Regions from separate parts of the Pseudoalteromonas sp. 2CM36K genome, predicted to be linked through region 1. Evidence: riboswitches for the same ligand, from Rfam matches in the RefSeq annotation. Region 1 holds a riboswitch; the other holds the start of a gene.
What was found. Region 1 has a riboswitch for lysine ahead of dapA (4-hydroxy-tetrahydrodipicolinate synthase). Riboswitches for the same ligand answer to the same signal wherever they lie in the genome.
Positions count from the first base shown of each region.

Region 1 (9,417 bases):
AAACGCTGTTTTTAGAGCTGTATCGTCAGCGTCGCAGTATTGCTGTGCAAACTGTGATGCAAGTTGATTATTACAGTGATACATACGATTCCAATTAGTCCCCGTAATAGGATCGAATCGGCCAAGCGTAAATTCGCCCGATTTTTGATTACAGCCAATGGGGTTAGCGTAGGGGACTAAGGTAATATCACCTTTTAAACTAAGGTTTTTTAGCTGTTCAAGTAGCTGATAAATAACCGCGTTACCTTGTACTTCGGCGCCATGCATATTAGCCTGTATATACACACTTGGGCCTGTGCCATCGCCCTTTAAACGATAGACAGGAATGGTCAGTGGTAGGCCATTTGCCACTTCACCAACTACAATATTTTCCTGGCTTATAGCTGTGGTGTTATTCATCTTTATTACCTCAGGTAGTGGCTTGCATCTTCTGCTTGGCGAATACAGTTGATTTCGCCATGGTGTATAACATATTCACCGGCCAGTTCATGGCACAAAAAATATGGCATGCTTTCGGTAAAGCCATAAGCACCGCATTGACTAAACACCAGCCAGTCGTGTTCATCTAAATCGCCCGGTAATTGGTGCTCCCCTAAGCAATCCAGCGCGGTACATAATGGCCCATATAGGCTCATTGCTTGGTTTGCTGCGTTTGAATCACGTAATAAACGCGCAGGAAAGTCTTGATTAGTAACCGCAGGGCGCAATAAGTGATTAATACCGCCGCTCATAATAACCTGCTGTTGGCCGTAGTTTAATTTGCGCTCAACCACCGGTGTGGCGTAGTGGCCGCATTTGCCTACAGCATAGCGACCTAGTTCCATCCACAGCTCTTTAACACCCGCATCGCGTTTAATCTTTGCAAGGGCTGCTATTAATGTATCCCAGCTCAAAGTCGGGTCATTAAGGGTGTAAGGAATACCTAAACCGCCACCTAAATCTAAAATATTCAGGTTTATATTTAAGTTATTAGCAAGGACTGTAAGTGGTGCAATCATTTGCGACCACAGATCTGCAAGTTTGTCGCTGCTGAGCATGTTACCCCACTGAAAAATATGTAGGCCATCAAAGCTCAATGCTGTGTAGTCTTTAGTATTTAGCGATTGCCATTCATCGCAGCCAAGCCCAAATGGGGTAAGGCTGTCGCCACCTAGTGGGTTTTTATCACCCTCGGGCCAGCGTAATTGAACACGCAGCAAAACCTGTAACTGACATTGCTGGGCAGTCGCTTGTTCGTTTAACCAACGCACCTGATTAAGACTTTCTGCCACAAAGGTGCGTACGCCACGTGCAATAAAATGTTTAATTTGTTTTGGGCTTTTAGCAGGGCCCGTGTTGAGCACGCGCTCGCTGTTAATTCCTTGGGCAAGTACTTGCTCAAGCTCGCCTTTACTGGCGACATCAAAGTTAAAACCAGCGCTATCTAAGCGTTGGATCACGCTAGATAACGGGTTCGCTTTAACCGCATACCAAAGTTTTACCTCGGTTTGTGCTACTAAACGCGTTAAATGTGTGTTCAATGAATCAAGATCATAAACAAAAAAGGGCGTATCAAGTTGGCTTGCTAGCTTATCAATAGCGCTTTTAACGGGCGTGCTCAAAAAGGTCATTAACGTAAAACCTCTTCAAGCAATAATGACGCGTCACTTTGCTCGTCCCTGTATTTAACAATTAAGGCACACGACATACTCAAGCCTTGAGCACGGGCCCAGTCGTTTGACGCAGGGCGAGAGCCCGGGATCACAATCGCGTATTCAGGGATTGCTTCGCCTTTATCGAGCTGACGCTCATTAACGCAGTCATAAACAGGGATGGTTGCAGATAAGCGAACACCTGGGGCAAGTACCGCGCCTTTTTTAACTACCACGCCTTCAACAATCACACAGCCTGCACCAATGAATGCATCGTCTTCTATGACCACAGGGCTTGCGCCAATGGGCTCAAGTACCCCGCCTAATTGTACCGCGGCGCTCAAATGAACATTTTTACCCACTTGCGCACATGAGCCAACCAATGCGTGGCTATCTACCATAGTCCCCTCGTCAATAAAGGCGCCAATGTTTACGTACGCAGGTGGCATAATAATAGTGCCTTTGGCAACATGTGCACCACGACGCACACTTGAACCACCTGGCACCATGCGAACGCCTGCTGTGGCTTCAAAGCATTGCGGCGCTAGATTATGTTTATCTACAAAGCCACCAGGAAACTCCATGTTAGTGCCGTTTTTAAATGCCTCTAAAATGCCTTGCTTTACTTCTACGTTAGCGTGCCATTGGCCGTTTTCGTCTTGTGTTGCTGCGCGAACTGCGCCCGTTTCTAAATTATTTAATAGTTCTAACCAGCTCATTATAAAAACCTGTATTTAATGCCAAGATAAAATGGTGTTGTTTGCCGATGAAATGTCATCTGTGTGTGTCAGCTCAAGGTGTGTTAAAGGTGGACGTAAATGCGGACTGCTAATACGCCCTTGTAAATGCATTAACACTTTGACTGGAATAGGGTTTGCTACTGAAAATAAGCTATTGATAGCGCTAGACCACTGAACAAAAAGATTAGGGTGTTGGCCGCTTAAACTGCGCTTTACAAACTCATGGGTTTGCACTGGCCATGCATTGGCTGCAACCGACACTAAACCTTTTGCACCTGCTTGGGCAAAATAAGGCATGAGGGCATCGTCACCACTAAAAATGGCTAGTTCAGGCGCTGCTTGTCGATAGGCTTCAAATTGAGAAATACAGCCACTGGCTTCTTTGAGTGCCCATAAATTTTTATGTTGTTTGAGGTTTTCAATGGTTGCAATGGGAATGCTAACCGCACTACGTCCTGGTACGTTATAAAGCATACAAGGATGAGAACTGGCATTGAGCAGGCTTTCAAACCAATGCGTTTGCCCCACTGCACCGGGTTTGGCGTACAAAGGCGAGCCAAGTAAAAAACCATGAATAGGCAGTTGGTTGCAGTAGTTAACCCATTCAAGCTGCTGCTTTAAGTTACTACCACCGACTGCGACCATAAGCGGGACGCTCGGCTGTAATTGGCAAACATGCTCTACGATGGCTTGCTGCTCTTTTAGGGTCAGGGCTAACCCTTCGCCAGTGCTACCAAGTAATAAAATGCCGTTGTTAGCGGCTTCTTGTTCGGCCACCAAGGTGTCTAAGGTTGCGTAATCAACTAGGCCATTTTGATCAAATGGGGTGATCAGCGCAGTCCATAAATGGAAATTGTTAATATTGAAGTTGTTGATCATCTCTCACGAACTTATAGGGCATTCGTCGAGTTATTGGCGGGTATTTAGGGTGCCTGACTCTTTGAATGTATTTATAATTCGAAGAGCGAATGGGCTTAAATAATAGGGCGCACGGCCTTATTATACTAAGACCAGAAGCTCTCCACCAAATATGTTATTGGTGACAGTCGCTAGGATTCAACCTAGTCGCCCGAAGTAATCTTTCACAAAAAAGTGTTACCTCTCGGCGTTAATTCCCCTCACGTATGCTCAATGGAGTTTGCGCTCCTAACATACGCTACCTGAATAACGCACCTCTTCCAGCCCTTTGCATTTGCTATTGAAAAATCAATTAGCAAATACAATGTAATAGGGTAAGTGTGGCGATTAAACCACTTTAGCCGTCTAGGTGTCAAGTGACTAAATACAGAATAGTTCATCGATAATAGCAACGGTTACGTATTGGCTGCTTTTCTCGTAAACTAGTTTCATGGTCGAAGTAAGGTATTAAGTAGATGGAAAAATTTAGTGATATTTATAAGCGTGCAGTGGAGCGAAAGGGCTCTGAAAAAATGCTTAAATTGTTACTCGCAAAACCTTTATCAACAAAGCAACTCGTCACATTAAGTGATGATGATTGGCTAGAAGAATTTACTCGGAAGGTTTTTCAAAGTGGCTTTTATTGGTCGGTGATCAACAGTAAGTGGGCCGGATTTAGAGAGGTTTTTTGGGACTTTAGTGTTGAAAAGCTATTGATGATGCCACCAGACATGTTAGAACAAAAAGCCAGTGACGAACGAATTGTGCGCAATTATAAAAAAGTAAAAACCATTACTGATAATGCGTATATGATCCATGAAGTTGCAGAGCAGCACGGCAGTTTTAGTCAGTTTATTGCTAACTGGCCAAGTGAAGATATTATTGGTTTGTGGGCGTATTTAAAAAAACATGGTGCAAGGCTGGGTGGTAATACTGGTCCTTATGCACTGCGTGCATTAGGGAAAGACACCTTTTTATTATCCCGAGACGTAGAGAGCTATTTACGTGCGCACAAAATTATAGATGGCGGCTTACAAACCAAAAAATCATTAAATGCCGCGCAAGCTTTTTTTAATGAACTGCAGCAGCAAAGCGGTTTAAGTATGCAAGAGCTAAGCTTAATTGTCGCTTATGGTGTCGGCGACAACCGAGTAGGAATAAGCCAACAACAATAGGATTAATCATGAAATTAGTGCCAAGGTATACCAATATTGGTGACGGCTTTGCTATTAGCGATCATCCGGCTAAAGTGGCAGCGCCACAGTTATTGTTATGGAATGAGCCCCTAGCTAAGCAATTTAATATACAGGTGAGTGCCGATTCACGAGCAAATATATTCAGCGGTAATGAACCCCAAGCGATTTCTGCAGTGGCACTGGGATATTCTGGTCATCAGTTTGGTCACTTTTCACCGCGACTAGGGGATGGTAGGGCGCATTTGCTCGGTGCGATTAGCGATGATAAAAATCAGCTTTGGGATCTTCAATTAAAAGGCGCTGGTGCTACGCCATTCTCGCGTGGTGGAGATGGCCGCTGTGCATTAGGTCCAGCTATTCGTGAGTACGTAATGAGCGAAGCTATGCACGCGCTTGGCATTCCAACAACGCGTTGTTTAGCCGTGGTTGGCAGTGGCGAAACCGTTTATCGCAACCCACCTCAACCAGGTGCTATTGTAACCCGACTCGCCAGCAGTCATATACGGGTGGGCTCGTTTCAATATTTAGCCACTCAAGGTGACGTTACTAGCCTAAAAAACTTAGCCGACTTAGCCATTCAAAGACACTATCCCGAGATTAACAGCACTGGTGCTCAGCGTTATTTAGATTTTTTAGCTGCAGTGATCGCCAACCAAGTCAAATTAGTCGTAAGTTGGATGAGGGTGGGGTTTATTCATGGTGTTATGAACACCGATAACACCTTAATTAGTGGTGAAACCATAGATTACGGCCCATGTGCCATGATGAACCAGTTTGATTTTGATACCGTGTTTAGCTCTATTGATAAACAAGGGCGTTATGCGTTTGGTAATCAGCCAAACATAGCAAGTTGGAACTGTGCCCGCTTAGCAGAGAGTCTAATGGCGCTGATCAGTGATGATGACGAGCAAGCGGTGGCATTGATGACGCCTTTAATTGAGGGCTTTTCAACGCAATTTAACCAACAATTTAGCGCTATGTGGGCGCAAAAGTTAGGGTTAACAGTCGCGGATGATAAAGATAATAAGTTGGTGGGAGAGTTACTAGGGTTATTAAAACAACACCAGCTTGATTATACCAATACTTTTAATGCGTTAACTGAATCGTTAACTGGACAAGCGCAAATACCATCAGCACTCGTATCGTGGGCACAGCAATGGCAAACACGAACTAACGAGCATAGTTATAATATAATGCGACAGGCAAATCCAAGTGTGATTCCCCGTAATCATATTATTGAAGATATTATTACTCAGTACACTACGCATGGGGATAGTGAGCTACTCAGTCGTTTTAGCAAAGTGATGGTGAGCCCTTACACAAGCAATATGCAAGCTACGGAGTTTCAACAGCCGCCTGAAGATGATAAGAATTATCGTACTTTTTGTGGTACTTAAGTATTGTTTGTTGCATCTTAAAATGAATATAAAAGGTCATTTTTTACTCCTGCAATGTTCATTCATAGAGTAAACTATGAACGAGTGATACCATAACTCCATAAAGGCCAGTGATCGTGTGGGGTTTAAAGCGATTGTTTGCTTTTTGAGCTAGCCTGTGTTCATCGACATTTTTTATGAGCTAGTTTTATTATCCTAGATATTGAAAAAATATATTTGCGTTAAGCATTGATTAACAAAGACTCAGTTACTATATAAGTAAGTTAGAAGAGCTAGCAATGCTTAGCTATATTTTTAGTTGTTAAAATGGGAAGAAAACAATGAAATTAAAATCACTTACAATGGCTATTGCGTTAGCTGCAACTAGCGCATCTACTTTCGCAGCCGAGCAAGAAGGCTTTTACATCGGTGCATTCGGCGATTATTACGATGCTTCGTGGAAAAACATGCGTGAGCAAGCTGGCCTTGACGTTAATGAGTCAACAGGCTGGGGTGCTGAATTAGGCTACCGCTTTAATGATTACTGGAGTGCGCGTTTAGAGTACGCAGACCTAGACTTTAATGCTCACGACAAAGTATTGAACAACCGCAACGATATTGACGGCGAACGTTACGGTATCGATGCACTTTACCACTTTGGTGGCGGTCCTTTCTACGGTTTATTTGGTCTGAAAGATATTGATGTTGTTGATGACAACACGTTTGTAAACGCAGGTGTAGGTTACCGACACTTTGTTACAGACAACTTCTTTGTTAATGCTGAAACCAGTGTTTACCAAGGTTTAGACAAAGGCTACACAGATGTTGGCGCTAAATTAGGTATAAACTACTTCTTTGGTCAAAAATCGGCGCCAGTAGCACCAGTTGAGCCTGCTCCTGAGCCTGTAGTTGAAGCTGCAGTAGTTGCTCCTTTAGATAGTGACAACGACGGCGTGATTGATGCTAATGACAAATGCGCCAATACACCAGTAACAGATGCAGTAGGTAGTGACGGGTGTACTTTATACGAAGAGTCTAAAGTAACTACTAAGCTATTAGTCACTTTCCCACATGACTCAGCCATTGTTAAACAAAGATATTTTGATGATATAGCTGCAGTATCAAAATTCATGAAAGAGTATACAGATACAACTGTATTACTTGAGGGTCATGCTTCAGCAGTGGGTGATGCTGGCTACAATAAAAAGCTTTCTCAAAAGCGTGCAGACGATGTTGCCGATGAGTTAGTAAAAGATGGTATTTCAAGAGAGCGTATCAGTACGATAGGTTATGGTGAGGAGCGTCTTGTAAATAAAGCGAATACGGCAGAAGCGCATGCAGAAAACCGCCGCGTTGAAGCGCATATATCAACCGTTGAACGCGTAAAAGTTAAACGTAAATAGTACTACTACTTTACAAACAACCCAGCTTAGGCTGGGTTTTTTTATGGCTGTTAATAAGTATTCATGAAAGTTTACTTTATGAAAATCACTATTCATATTATTAATAGTCGGTATAACTAGCTGCCTAAGTGGATGGATTTTAATCTATGCATAAAAGCTTTATAATCGGCAGATAGAATACTATAAGTATTGGGTTATGGTGTGTTTAGTAAACACCACCGAATACTTTAACGTCACCAAGAGGGCAATACTGTGCTACAAGAATATCGAAAACACGTAGAAGAACGTGCCGCGTTAGGTATCGTACCAGCGCCATTAGATGCTCAGCAGACGGCTGATCTTATTGAGCTAATTAAAACGCCACCGGCAGGTGAAGAAGAGTTCATCCTAGAACTACTGATCAACCGCGTACCACCAGGTGTTGATGATGCAGCCTACATTAAAGCAGGATTTTTAGCGGCTGTTGCTAAAGGTGAAGCTGTTTCTCCGTTGATTTCTAAAGAAAAAGCAGCTGAGTTACTAGGTACTATGCTCGGTGGCTACAATATTGCGCCAATGGTTGAACTACTTGATGACGAAGCGTTAGCGCCAATTGTAGTAAAAGGCCTTTCGAACACATTATTAATGTTTGATGCGTTCTACGATGTAGAAGAAAAAGCAAAAGCAGGTAATGCATACGCCAAGCAAATTATAGAGTCTTGGGCTGCTGCAGAATGGTTTATCAATAAGCCAGCCGTTGCTGAAAAAATCTCTGTTACGGTATTTAAAGTCACTGGCGAGACAAACACCGATGATTTATCACCAGCACCAGATGCATGGTCACGTCCTGATATTCCGCTTCATGCATTAGCCATGCTTAAAAATGAGCGTGATGGTATTAACCCTGACAAAGACGGTGAAGTAGGTCCAATCACTCAGCTTGAAGAATTAAAAACTAAAGGCTTACCACTTGCTTACGTAGGTGACGTTGTTGGTACAGGCTCTTCGCGTAAGTCTGCAACAAACTCTGTGCTTTGGTTTATGGGGGATGATATCCCATTCGTACCAAACAAGCGCGTGGGTGGTGTCTGTTTAGGTAACAAGATTGCGCCTATCTTCTTCAACACAATGGAGGACTCGGGTGCGTTACCAATCGAATTAAATGTTGATGAATTCAATATGGGTGACCAAATCGACATCTATCCTTATGAAGGTGTTGTGAAACGTCATGGTACTGATGATGTGATCTCTACATTTGAACTTAAATCTGAGGTAATTTTAGACGAAGTTCGTGCTGGTGGTCGTATTCCATTGATCATTGGTCGTGGTCTTACAGATAAAGCGCGTACATCATTAGGTTTAGGCGCAACTGACGTATTTAAAGTACCAGCAGTGACTGAAGTATCAGACAAAGGCTTTACGCTTGCGCAAAAAATGGTTGGTAAAGCATGTAACGTTGCCGGTATTCGCCCTGGCCAATACTGTGAACCTAAAATGACCACGGTTGGCTCGCAAGATACAACAGGTCCTATGACGCGTGATGAGCTTAAAGACTTAGCCTGTTTAGGTTTCTCTGCAGATTTAACAATGCAGTCTTTTTGTCATACATCCGCTTACCCTAAGCCAATCGATGTAAACACGCACCATACGCTTCCTGATTTTATTATGAATCGTGGCGGTGTATCGCTTCGCCCTGGTGATGGTGTAATTCACTCATGGTTAAACCGTATGTTATTACCAGATACCGTAGGTACGGGTGGTGATTCACATACACGTTTCCCATTAGGTATTTCATTCCCAGCAGGTTCGGGGGCGGTAGCGTTCGCAGCTGCAACGGGTGTAATGCCACTAGATATGCCTGAATCAATTTTGGTTCGTTTTAAAGGTGAAATGCAACCGGGTATCACTTTACGTGACCTTGTACATGCTATCCCTTATTTCGGTATTAAAGAAGGCCTATTAACGGTTGAGAAGAAAGGTAAAATCAATGAATTCTCTGGTCGCATACTAGAAATTGAAGGGGTTGAGCACTTAACGGTTGAGCAAGCGTTTGAGCTATCCGATGCATCAGCAGAGCGTTCAGCTGCAGGTTGTACTGTTAAGCTTTCTAAAGAGTCTATCAGCGAATACCTTGAGTCTAATATTGTTATGCTTAAGTGGATGATTTCTGAAGGTTACGGCGATGTACGTACGAT
Region 1 covers NZ_JALNTK010000013.1:41,863-51,279, reverse strand. The annotation lists gene MTN97_RS09585 (succinylglutamate desuccinylase/aspartoacylase family protein) at 1-399, opposite strand, end outside; gene MTN97_RS09580 (PLP-dependent decarboxylase) at 405-1,610, opposite strand; gene MTN97_RS09575 (2,3,4,5-tetrahydropyridine-2,6-dicarboxylate N-succinyltransferase) at 1,610-2,350, opposite strand; gene dapA (4-hydroxy-tetrahydrodipicolinate synthase) at 2,366-3,250, opposite strand; lysine riboswitch at 3,378-3,557, opposite strand; gene MTN97_RS09565 (DNA-3-methyladenine glycosylase I) at 3,745-4,443, shown strand; gene MTN97_RS09560 (YdiU family protein) at 4,452-5,861, shown strand; gene MTN97_RS09555 (OmpA family protein) at 6,182-7,243, shown strand; gene acnB (bifunctional aconitate hydratase 2/2-methylisocitrate dehydratase) at 7,496-9,417, shown strand, end outside.

Region 2 (9,417 bases), on a different contig from region 1:
GACTTTTTATTGGGGTGAAATTCAATACTTGCTAGTTCTTGCTTGCCGTCTAAATTTAATAATCCTACCCAAAAACCATGTAGGCCCGTCTTTTCTATAGCAGCTAACTCATCTATTTTAGAGCGGTATTTACCTATAAATGTACGAACGGTAGATTGCCCTTTTTGTTCTTCCAATCGGTACGTTTTTGACATTACAAAATTATCGTCTGCATTAGAATAAATTTCTAACACCTCGAATGAATTATCTAAAAAGGGGCTTAAAATCAATGTAAATTGCAGATGTTCTTTATTAGGGCTAACAAGTTTGATAGTGCAATTAATGCGACTGCATTTGATATCATTATTGCTAAACGCAATTGATTTATTTCTATAAAATGCATTGGCGATACTTGCTATTATTAAACGGTGTTCTCCGTTTTCTTTAATTTCCAGTACATTGTACTCAAAATGATCTTTATAAATTCCTTGCCATATACCAGGCTTTAACTGTAGTTGAGTGCCGTACGCATGGAACGCACAAAGCAGGGGTAAAAATAAGCTAAGGGTTAGGAGCTTTTTAAATGTCACCGAAAAATTCCTTTTCTCACAAAAAAGCCCGCGAGCCTGCGGGCTTTTTAAATATTAATTAAAACTTACTGCTGCTTTTTTGGCGGGAAGTTGCTTAAAATATTGGCAACCGTTTCTTTAATAGCGGCTTCACGTTGTGATGGTGTTTGTTTTTTCTTTAAACGACCATCTTTAGCACCACGCCAAATTAATTGGTTTGACTCACGATCAATAATATCGATAACTAACGTGCCTACTTCATACTCACGTGCGCTTACATCGTGGTTAAAGCCTGTGCCCCAGTAACCCCAACGTGCACCGTAGCCTACGTTAAAGGTATCTACTTCTAGCTCTTTATCAACACTTGCATGGTAATTAACAAGTACATCAGCTTGCGCTACGTCAACCAATTGCATACCTAACTGTTGGCTTAGTTGGTTGTTTACCGCATTGCGAACGCGTTTTTCCATAAGGCCACTGATTTGGTAGTTATTCGTGTCTTTGGTTAGGCTCGCGTTTTCTACCCAAGCAAACGTTTTGTAGTTACTAAAGTTTGCTGATTTATCGTAATCCCAATCGGGCGTTTGTGTACAGGCGGTAAGTAGCGCCAGTGCTGCGACAATAAATATATGTTTCATACCGTTTGCTCCAATAAAGTGCGTTTGTTTAAACTACCATGGGCGAGGGTAATTTAAAATCTAAAAATAAGTGTAGCTGGCTAAGATGAATAGCCAATTAATTCTTAGTCCAGTAGAGAGGCTTTATGTTCAACCTCAATCCAATCTTTTTCATCTACCCAGTTTTGTGCGCCGTCTTTTACTGAACGAATTGGCACAATATAATCACAACTTATTTGCGGTTTAACCGAAGCAAATATTGGCACAAAGCCAAAGCTCAGGGCGGTTTCTATAATTGCTTTTTGGTTTTGCGGATCGATATCAGCCGCTTCATCTATGTAAATAGGTATACGGTATAAGTTTTGTTCCTGATCGCTTAATAAGTAACGAATAAACAACATGCCACATAACAGCTTAATGGTGATACGCGTACCATTTGAACCAGCCGAATCTATTTTTTCAAAGTGTTCGGTTTCGCCCGCGCGGTTAACCACTTCAAAACGAATATCAAATAAATCGGTGAGGGTCAGGCCTGCTTTGTCTGAGGCGAGTTTAATTAAATGATCTTTTGCGTCGTTTACCGCACTTTCGCTGTACGGCTCATGGCTGAGTAAATCCAGGGTATCGCCTTGTTCAATTTGGTTAGATGTACTGATAATGGTATCAATGCTATCTACCAACATTTTGCGCGGGATAATATTAATTTTAAACGCTTGCAGGTTTGAAATGCGGTGCTGGCTTATGCCTTTATTAAAGCTATTCATTTCACGGCGTAGGCGGTCTAAATCTTCACGTAAGCCTTTAATCGTGGCGGCCACTTCGGTGAGGGCAACGCGACCTTGGCGCTCAACGGCATCACGTTCGTTATCAATATTATGAAACGCGCTAATAAGTTTTTGGTATTTACTAAACTCATCGTTTTCGTTATCGAACTTGGTAATACCTGCATTGTAAATATGCATATAGGTATTACGTACATTTATATCGAAATTACGAAGCTCTTGGCAGTCTTTATTAAAGTGATGAATTAAATCGCTTAAATTATCAAAATCGATTTTTATATCAATCATGTAAGGCGTCACTTTACCACTGTATAAATCTAACGTGTGGTCAATACGCTCGGTTTTAACTTGGCGCAGGCGCTCTGTTTGACGATTAATTTGCGCTTGTTTTGATTTGATTAGTGATCGTCTGTCAGCAATTGAGCCACTGTTTTTTTGAATATCTTGTAGGTAGTCGTCAACTTGTTCGCGTTCGGCTAAAAGCTGCTCTTTTAGCATCGCCTGCGCGTCAACCGATTGTTGCATCACTTCAAATTGCTCTAAGCGTTTAAGTGCACTTTCAGCACTAATAAGCTCATCGTATAGCGCGTCTTTTTCTTTTTGCTTATCTGCAACATTGGCGGCCACTTCGCGCTGTTGTTTAAACTCTTTTAATGATTGCTCAAGCGCGGTTAATTGAGCACTCAGTTGCTCTTTGTTTTCGCCGCTTTGCATTTGCACAGGTGAGAGTTTTTTAAGTTTAATACTGGCACCGGGCAGGGTGAGCACACCGCCTTTCATGTTTTCACTAAGCTGTGATAAAAATTCCCCGAAAGCGTCGTCATCATCAATGGTTATATCGCCATTGCTGGTGGTGGCAAAGGAGAGAAGATCGGGGTTTAATAGCCGCGATATTTCTTCAACTTCTTTCAGTGATAAGTCTTCACGCATACGAGTGAATAAATTATATTCTAAGTTTTTAAGTTGTAACTTTAAGCTTTTAATTTGTTTTTGTGTTTCGCCAATGCGGTAATCAAGGGTGTGCAGGCTTTGCCCTTGAGCACTCGTTATTGAGTGTGACAACGACTCGTAGTCATTTTTTAACTGCGTTAAGCCGGTTTTTAGCGTGGCTTTATTAACCAGCTCAAACTCACTTTTAAGGGCGTTGTAATCTAAAAACCACTGTTCAATTTGGGTTTGTTTGCGCTCTATATCGCGTGATTGTTGCACGTATAGCCCTTGCTTTTGTTCGAACTCGTGCTTTTCGTGCTCAATATCTTCAAGAGCGATGTTGAGCTCGCTTAGTTGCTCTTCCTGATACGTATCAAAATCAATCAGTGCTTGGTCAATTTTTGGCGCATAAGCGGCCAGTTTACCTTTAAGAACGGTTTGGTTTTCAAGCATTGATTCAAGGGCGGCTATGGGCTCTTGCATTGACTCGAGGGCTTTTAATTCACGTTTTGCGCGGTTTACTTTATCAAACGACCGGCGCCATACTTCGTAAAAGTCGACCTTTGAATTTGACATGTGGCGTTCAAACACACGTAACATAAAGCGCTTAACGTCGTTTGCACCTAATTTATGTAAATTAAGAATACGACGAAATATTTCTTTGTATATTGCAGAGTCTTGAACGTTGTTAAGGGGGATCATTTTTAAATTGATCTCACCATCAAATTGCGTTGCACCGCCTGTAAGTAGGGCGTTTAACTCTTGCGCTTTAAGCTCTATCGGGTTGTAACCTTGCTGCTTTAAGTGATTAAACAGCTTGGTAAACTTAATAATGGTATTGCCTTGGGTGTACTGGGCTAAATCAAGTTTGCCTTGATAGCAAAAGTATTGGTGTGCATAACCGGCAATTTTACCTAAGCCGGCTACGCCAATGACAACTGAGCCATGGGGTAAATCGGCTTGCAATAAAATGTACGATTGATCTGATGAAAAATAAAACTTACGGGTTTCATCTAAATCGTGGCCATCCCACTCGGTTAGGCGTAAATCGTTAATTAGCGGAAATTGCAGTGCATTAATTACTGAGCTTTTACCTGTGTTGTTAGGCGCACAAATCGAGCTACTTTTATCAAGTGGGATCACACACTTTGCATAGCCTGCAGTATTAAGTAGGGCGAGTTTACTCAGTCCGTATAAGTTTTTCATTCCTCGTCCTCTCCTAAAAAGGTTTCTTCATTTACTTCCATTAAGGCATCAATATAGCGATGAATTGGCGCCTGTAGCATAAAGCCGCCTTCCACTTCGCGGGCAAGGCCTAAACGTACCATGCGTAAATACACATCTTTGCGTAAGTCTGAACCCGAGAATATTTCAAGCTGATCAAATAAATGTTTATTAAGTTGCACCAAGGTTTGCATTAGCTCTAAATCGTTTGGCTCGTCAAATAATGCGCGCATTGGGTCTTTACCTATATTGGCAAAATGCTCTATTAAAATGTAAATAGTGAGCGCTACAGCGCGGGAAATTTTACCCATGTTTGGGGTGCTTTCATCGCTGGCAAAATAATAAAAACCACGGCTATCGTGCTTTAAATCATGGCCTAATGCTGTGAATAAGGCGCTGTAAGCTTCAATTTGTTGGTCAAGCTCTTGCCACATTACGGTGTCTTGTTCGCAAATGTGGTAACCCGCGACTAATTTTTTATTAATGGCTTGTAAGTGAGAAAGCTCATTTAAGTTTATCTGTGTCATGGTCATTACTCGTGCTCGGCTTTATCAGCCTGAGGCTCTGAATTAAAGGGGTACAAAGAAAAGTGCTGGCCTGCAATGTTAACGCGGGCTTTCTTATCGCTTTGGCTAATTTCTAGGGTGCTATCGCTTACCAACTTTTGATACAAAAACAGCATTTCATCGGCTTCAAGCTCAGGATAGCTTTCATCTAAAAATTGCAGCAAAGGCTGTGATTTTTTACGCTGCTTTTTGAAGCGTTTTGCAAACTGCGCTTTTACATCGTGATAGTCAGGAATGTTTGGCGTGACAAACGCAGGCACATCGTTTTGCTCTGGTAGCTGATATTCGTGATGCTCAAACTCAGCCAGGCTTGCCATGTAGGCTACTATATGGCGCTGTTGACCCAATGAATACTTTTGCGCATCGCTTACAAAATGTGGCTGCACGGCGCTGAGCATATTATTTACCCCATTTTTACGTATTAGTCCTAATACTTTTGCTACTTGGCGGGTAACAAGGTTGTTACGACGCAACTCTTCACGCAGTGGCATAAGCATATCGGCACTTTTTCGTAAGCTTGTCCGGCCAACTAAGTGCATTTCTAGAATGCGGGTACGCAATTGCTCAAGCATGCGTTTATCGTTGTACGCTTTGCCTGAGCGTTCAATGTGTTCTATTTGGGTGCTAATTTGTTGCTCAATAAGGGTAAAGCAGGCATGAAAGTCGCCTCTAATATCCACCATTTCCAGCATGGGTTCTATATACTCATCAAACGCTTCTATCACGGCTTTATAGCGTTTTTGTAGCGACTGCACCGCATTATTAGATTTGGCTTGCTCAACAATATTTAAAATAGCGTTTTCGTTATGTAAAAACAGCTTAATTATTTTACGAACCCGATCATCCATAATACGGCTAAAGCGGCGTAAATCATCAAAATCTTCCATTTCACCGGCATTGAATAGCCGATTACCTAAACGGGCCAAATCATCAACCAAGACACTAATTTCTTGTGCTAAGCCTAAATGTTCTTCTTGCAGTAAAAAGGTGGCAAAGTCGGCAATGGCGCGGTTAATTTCCAGTTGTGACGATTTAGCCAGCGGAATAATAATTTCTTGATTCAATAACCGGTTGGTTTCTTTATAAATACGCTCATTATTCCACGTGGGTTGCTTTTGCTTAATGGCATTTTGAAGATCTTTAATACTAAAGTCGGCCATTTTAAAGCGCTTAAATAATAGCTCTAATACACCCCAGTGTTCATTTAGGGTATTAAGTAGCTTTTTAGCTGGGATCATAAGGCGTTGCAACTTCCTAGTATTCGTTATTTTATATTTCTCGAACTTATATGGTATTCGTTTTTGCGACGATTTAATAATAGTTTTTACACCCGCTTAGTGATAGTATCCGCGCCGAATATAGGCACATAGAGTTTGTGGGTATATTTTTTACATGGTTTCAATTTTTACTTAACCCCGAAGGTTGTTTAATATCATGGTTTCCTCGATTATCCTGACGCTGATAGCGATTGCATTTTTGCTTATCGTTATTGAGGATGTGATCCACGTAAACAAAGCAAAAACGACATTATTTTTTGGTACACTTTGTTGGATTATCTCCTTTATTTTTCCTCTTAATGGGCAAAGCCCCGAAACGATTCAAACCCTCCTAGACCACAATATTTTAGAAATTGCTTCTTTATGGCTGTTTTTAATGGCCGCAATGACCTTTGTTGCCTATTTAAACTCTAAAGGACTTATCGAAAATGTTGTGAACCGGATTATGCCAACCAGCATTAGTGAGCGTAAGCTGATGTTTTTGGTGGGGTGTTTTGCGTTTTTATTTTCATCTATTTCCGACAACGTTACGGCCACGCTAATATCACTGGCAGTGATTATGTCATTAAAGCTTGAAGCCAAAAAGTTAGTTAAGTACGCCACGCTTATTGTATTTGCTGTAAACTCCGGTGGTGTATCACTTATCACGGGTGATGTAACCACACTTATGATTTTCCTTGATGGTAAAGTATCAATTAGCAATTTATTACTGTTAATTGTGCCTGCGTTACTAAGTGTATTATTACTGGCTACTTTGTTATCAATTGGCATGAATAAGCAACTCGAGTTTAAAAAAACTAAATTTAAACGTATTGAAAAAACCGACATAACCATTGCGGTTATTTTCTTCACTACGGTTATTGCTACGCTTACATTGAGCGTTTTATACAGTGTACCGCCTCTGCTTACTTTTTTATTGGGTTTATCTATTATGTTTTTAGTCGCGCAATTTTTAATGCGCAAAAAAGACATCAACAAAGATATGATCGATTTTATACGCGACATAGAGTACGACACCTTATTGTTTTTCGTGGGTGTGTTACTGCTTGTTGGTGCGTTAAAAGAAGTTGGGGTACTGAGCCAATTTACTAATTTGTATACGGTAATGGCGCCAGAGTACGCAAACTACTTAATGGGTATTTTATCTGCAGGTGTTGATAACGTGCCACTAACGGCAGCGTTATTAAAAGCCGACATTGTAATGAGTCAACAGCATTGGTTGTCGTTTACGTATGCAACCGGTGTAGGTGGCTCTATGCTAATCATTGGCTCGGCGGCCGGTATTATAGCCATGAGTAAGGTAAAAGAGCTGACGTTTGCAAGTTACCTTCGCTTATCGCTGTATTTATTACTGTGTTACACCTTTGGTTATGCGGGCTCTTACTTAATGGGTAGTTTTATTTGAATTTATAGTAAAACGACTTGACAGCTAGACGTCTAAACGATAACTTTCAAAGCCGCACTCTTAGTGCGGTTTTGTTTTATTAGCCACAGGTTAATAATACATTCAGAAGAGGTGCGATACTTAGGTACTTAATGTGAGGCAACGACAGCCTGCGACCATTAAGGAGGGAAGTACTCGCCGAGGAAAATAATGGGTCGTTACCATTGTTTTTCGGTTTATGGGGCTGAATCCTCAAAACTGTCACCAATTTAGGTGGAGAGCTTCTGGCAGTAGATTTTTCTTATCTTTATTTCCTGCCAAGTTCTTCTTGTTTTATTGCGGTTTGGATGCCGCGAAAGGAGACGAAATGACTACCCAATCAGTGCCACAAAGTTCACAGTGCACAAAATCAGATTACATTGTTGCCAAATTTGGTGGCACCAGCGTTGCTAACTTTGAGGCGATGAGCCGTTGTAGCGAAATTATCGTAAACGATAAAAATGTACGTATTGTTGCAGTAAGCGCCAGTGCCGGAGTGACCAATCATTTAGTGGAGCTTTGCAAAGCGGGTATTGAAGCCGCTAAGCGCCAACAGCATATTGATGGTGTACTTGCGATTCAGCAGGCTATTTTAAATGACCTGTCGTTAGATGATGATTTAGCCCTTGGGTTTAATCAAACGCTTGATGCATTTCAAACGTTGGCGGCACAAACACTCAATACTGAGCAGCAGTTCGATGAGCTACTTAGCTTTGGCGAGCGTTTATCGTCGTACTTATTTACCCAAGTACTAAGGTTAAAGGGTTTAAATGCCACTCGTTTTGATGTGCGCCAGGTGCTTAAAACCGATAGCCAATTTGGTAAAGCAACACCAAATGTGGGCGCCACAGCGCAAGCCGCTAAAGCACATTTAATTCCGCTGCTTGATGATAGCGTTATTGTGACCCAAGGGTTTATTGGTAGCGATGCAAACAATTTAACGACCACGCTCGGTCGAGGTGGCTCAGATTATAGTGCTGCACTGCTTGCTGAGGCTATTAACGCTAAAAGTGTGCATATTTGGACTGACGTAGTGGGTATTTTTAGCACCGATCCTCGTTTGTGTGTAAAAGCCACTCCTATTGCGCGTTTAAGTTTTGATGAAGCAGCAGAAATGGCGACCTTTGGCGCTAAAGTGTTGCACCCAGCTACAATTTTGCCTGCCAGTCGCAGCCATATTAATGTGTTTGTTGGCTCAAGCACAGAGCCAGAACTTGGCGGTACGTGGATTGAACGTGAAAAATCGCAGCTACCTGGTATTCGTGCGGTAACGCAACGTAAAAATCAAATATTATTAACCCTTAAAAGCCCAGAAATGTTATTAGCCAGTGGCTTTTTAGCGCGTATATTTACTATTTTAAGTGAGTGCAATATTTCGGTAGATTTGGTCACCACCTCTGAAATTAGTGTAGCAATTACCCTTGATAATGCGCCTAATGCATCACGCCCAGAGCTAGATCAAGCATGTTTAGATAAGCTTGCTGAATTTTGCCATGTATCGGTTGAAAACAATTTAACGCTGGTGGCATTAATTGGCTCTGAAATTGTTTTGCGCCAACATGAAATGAATTTAATGAAAGTGTTAAGTGATTTTAATATTCGACTCATTTGCCATGGTGCAAGTAAACATAACTTGTGCTTTTTAGTTGAGCAAAGCGAGTCTGATGCCGTGGTTCAAGCGATTCATAGTCGATTACTAGAAAGTGATTGCGCTGCGTAAATCGTTAATAGTTATTATTGAGCACCGCCAGTCGGTGCTTTTTTTTGCCACAACGCTAATATCAAACATGTCGTTATGTGCTCCAACCACGGTATTGCTACAAGCTGTAAGCTGAGTGTTATTAAGTTCGTTAAACACATTAGGGCTTAATAATTGAGCAATGGGGCGGCTGGTGGCTTTAGCCAGCGCTTCTTTTAATGTCCAAATCCTAAAAAAATGATGTGCTTGAGTTGTTATGTTATCTGAATCGATTATTAAGCTCACTTCGGCTGGATGGTAAAAGTGTTTAGCGAGTTTATTAAAAGGGCGCTTTAAATTAATTTTTTCAAT
Region 2 covers NZ_JALNTK010000004.1:81,432-90,848, reverse strand. The annotation lists gene MTN97_RS03625 (hypothetical protein) at 1-569, opposite strand, end outside; gene MTN97_RS03620 (DUF4136 domain-containing protein) at 635-1,186, opposite strand; gene MTN97_RS03615 (ATPase) at 1,291-4,083, opposite strand; gene MTN97_RS03610 (condensin complex protein MksE) at 4,080-4,628, opposite strand; gene MTN97_RS03605 (hypothetical protein) at 4,634-5,905, opposite strand; gene nhaD (sodium:proton antiporter NhaD) at 6,102-7,349, shown strand; lysine riboswitch at 7,448-7,620, shown strand; gene lysC (lysine-sensitive aspartokinase 3) at 7,696-9,087, shown strand; gene MTN97_RS03590 (4'-phosphopantetheinyl transferase superfamily protein) at 9,064-9,417, opposite strand, start outside.
Region 2: another riboswitch for lysine. It lies ahead of lysC (lysine-sensitive aspartokinase 3); the one in region 1 lies ahead of dapA (4-hydroxy-tetrahydrodipicolinate synthase).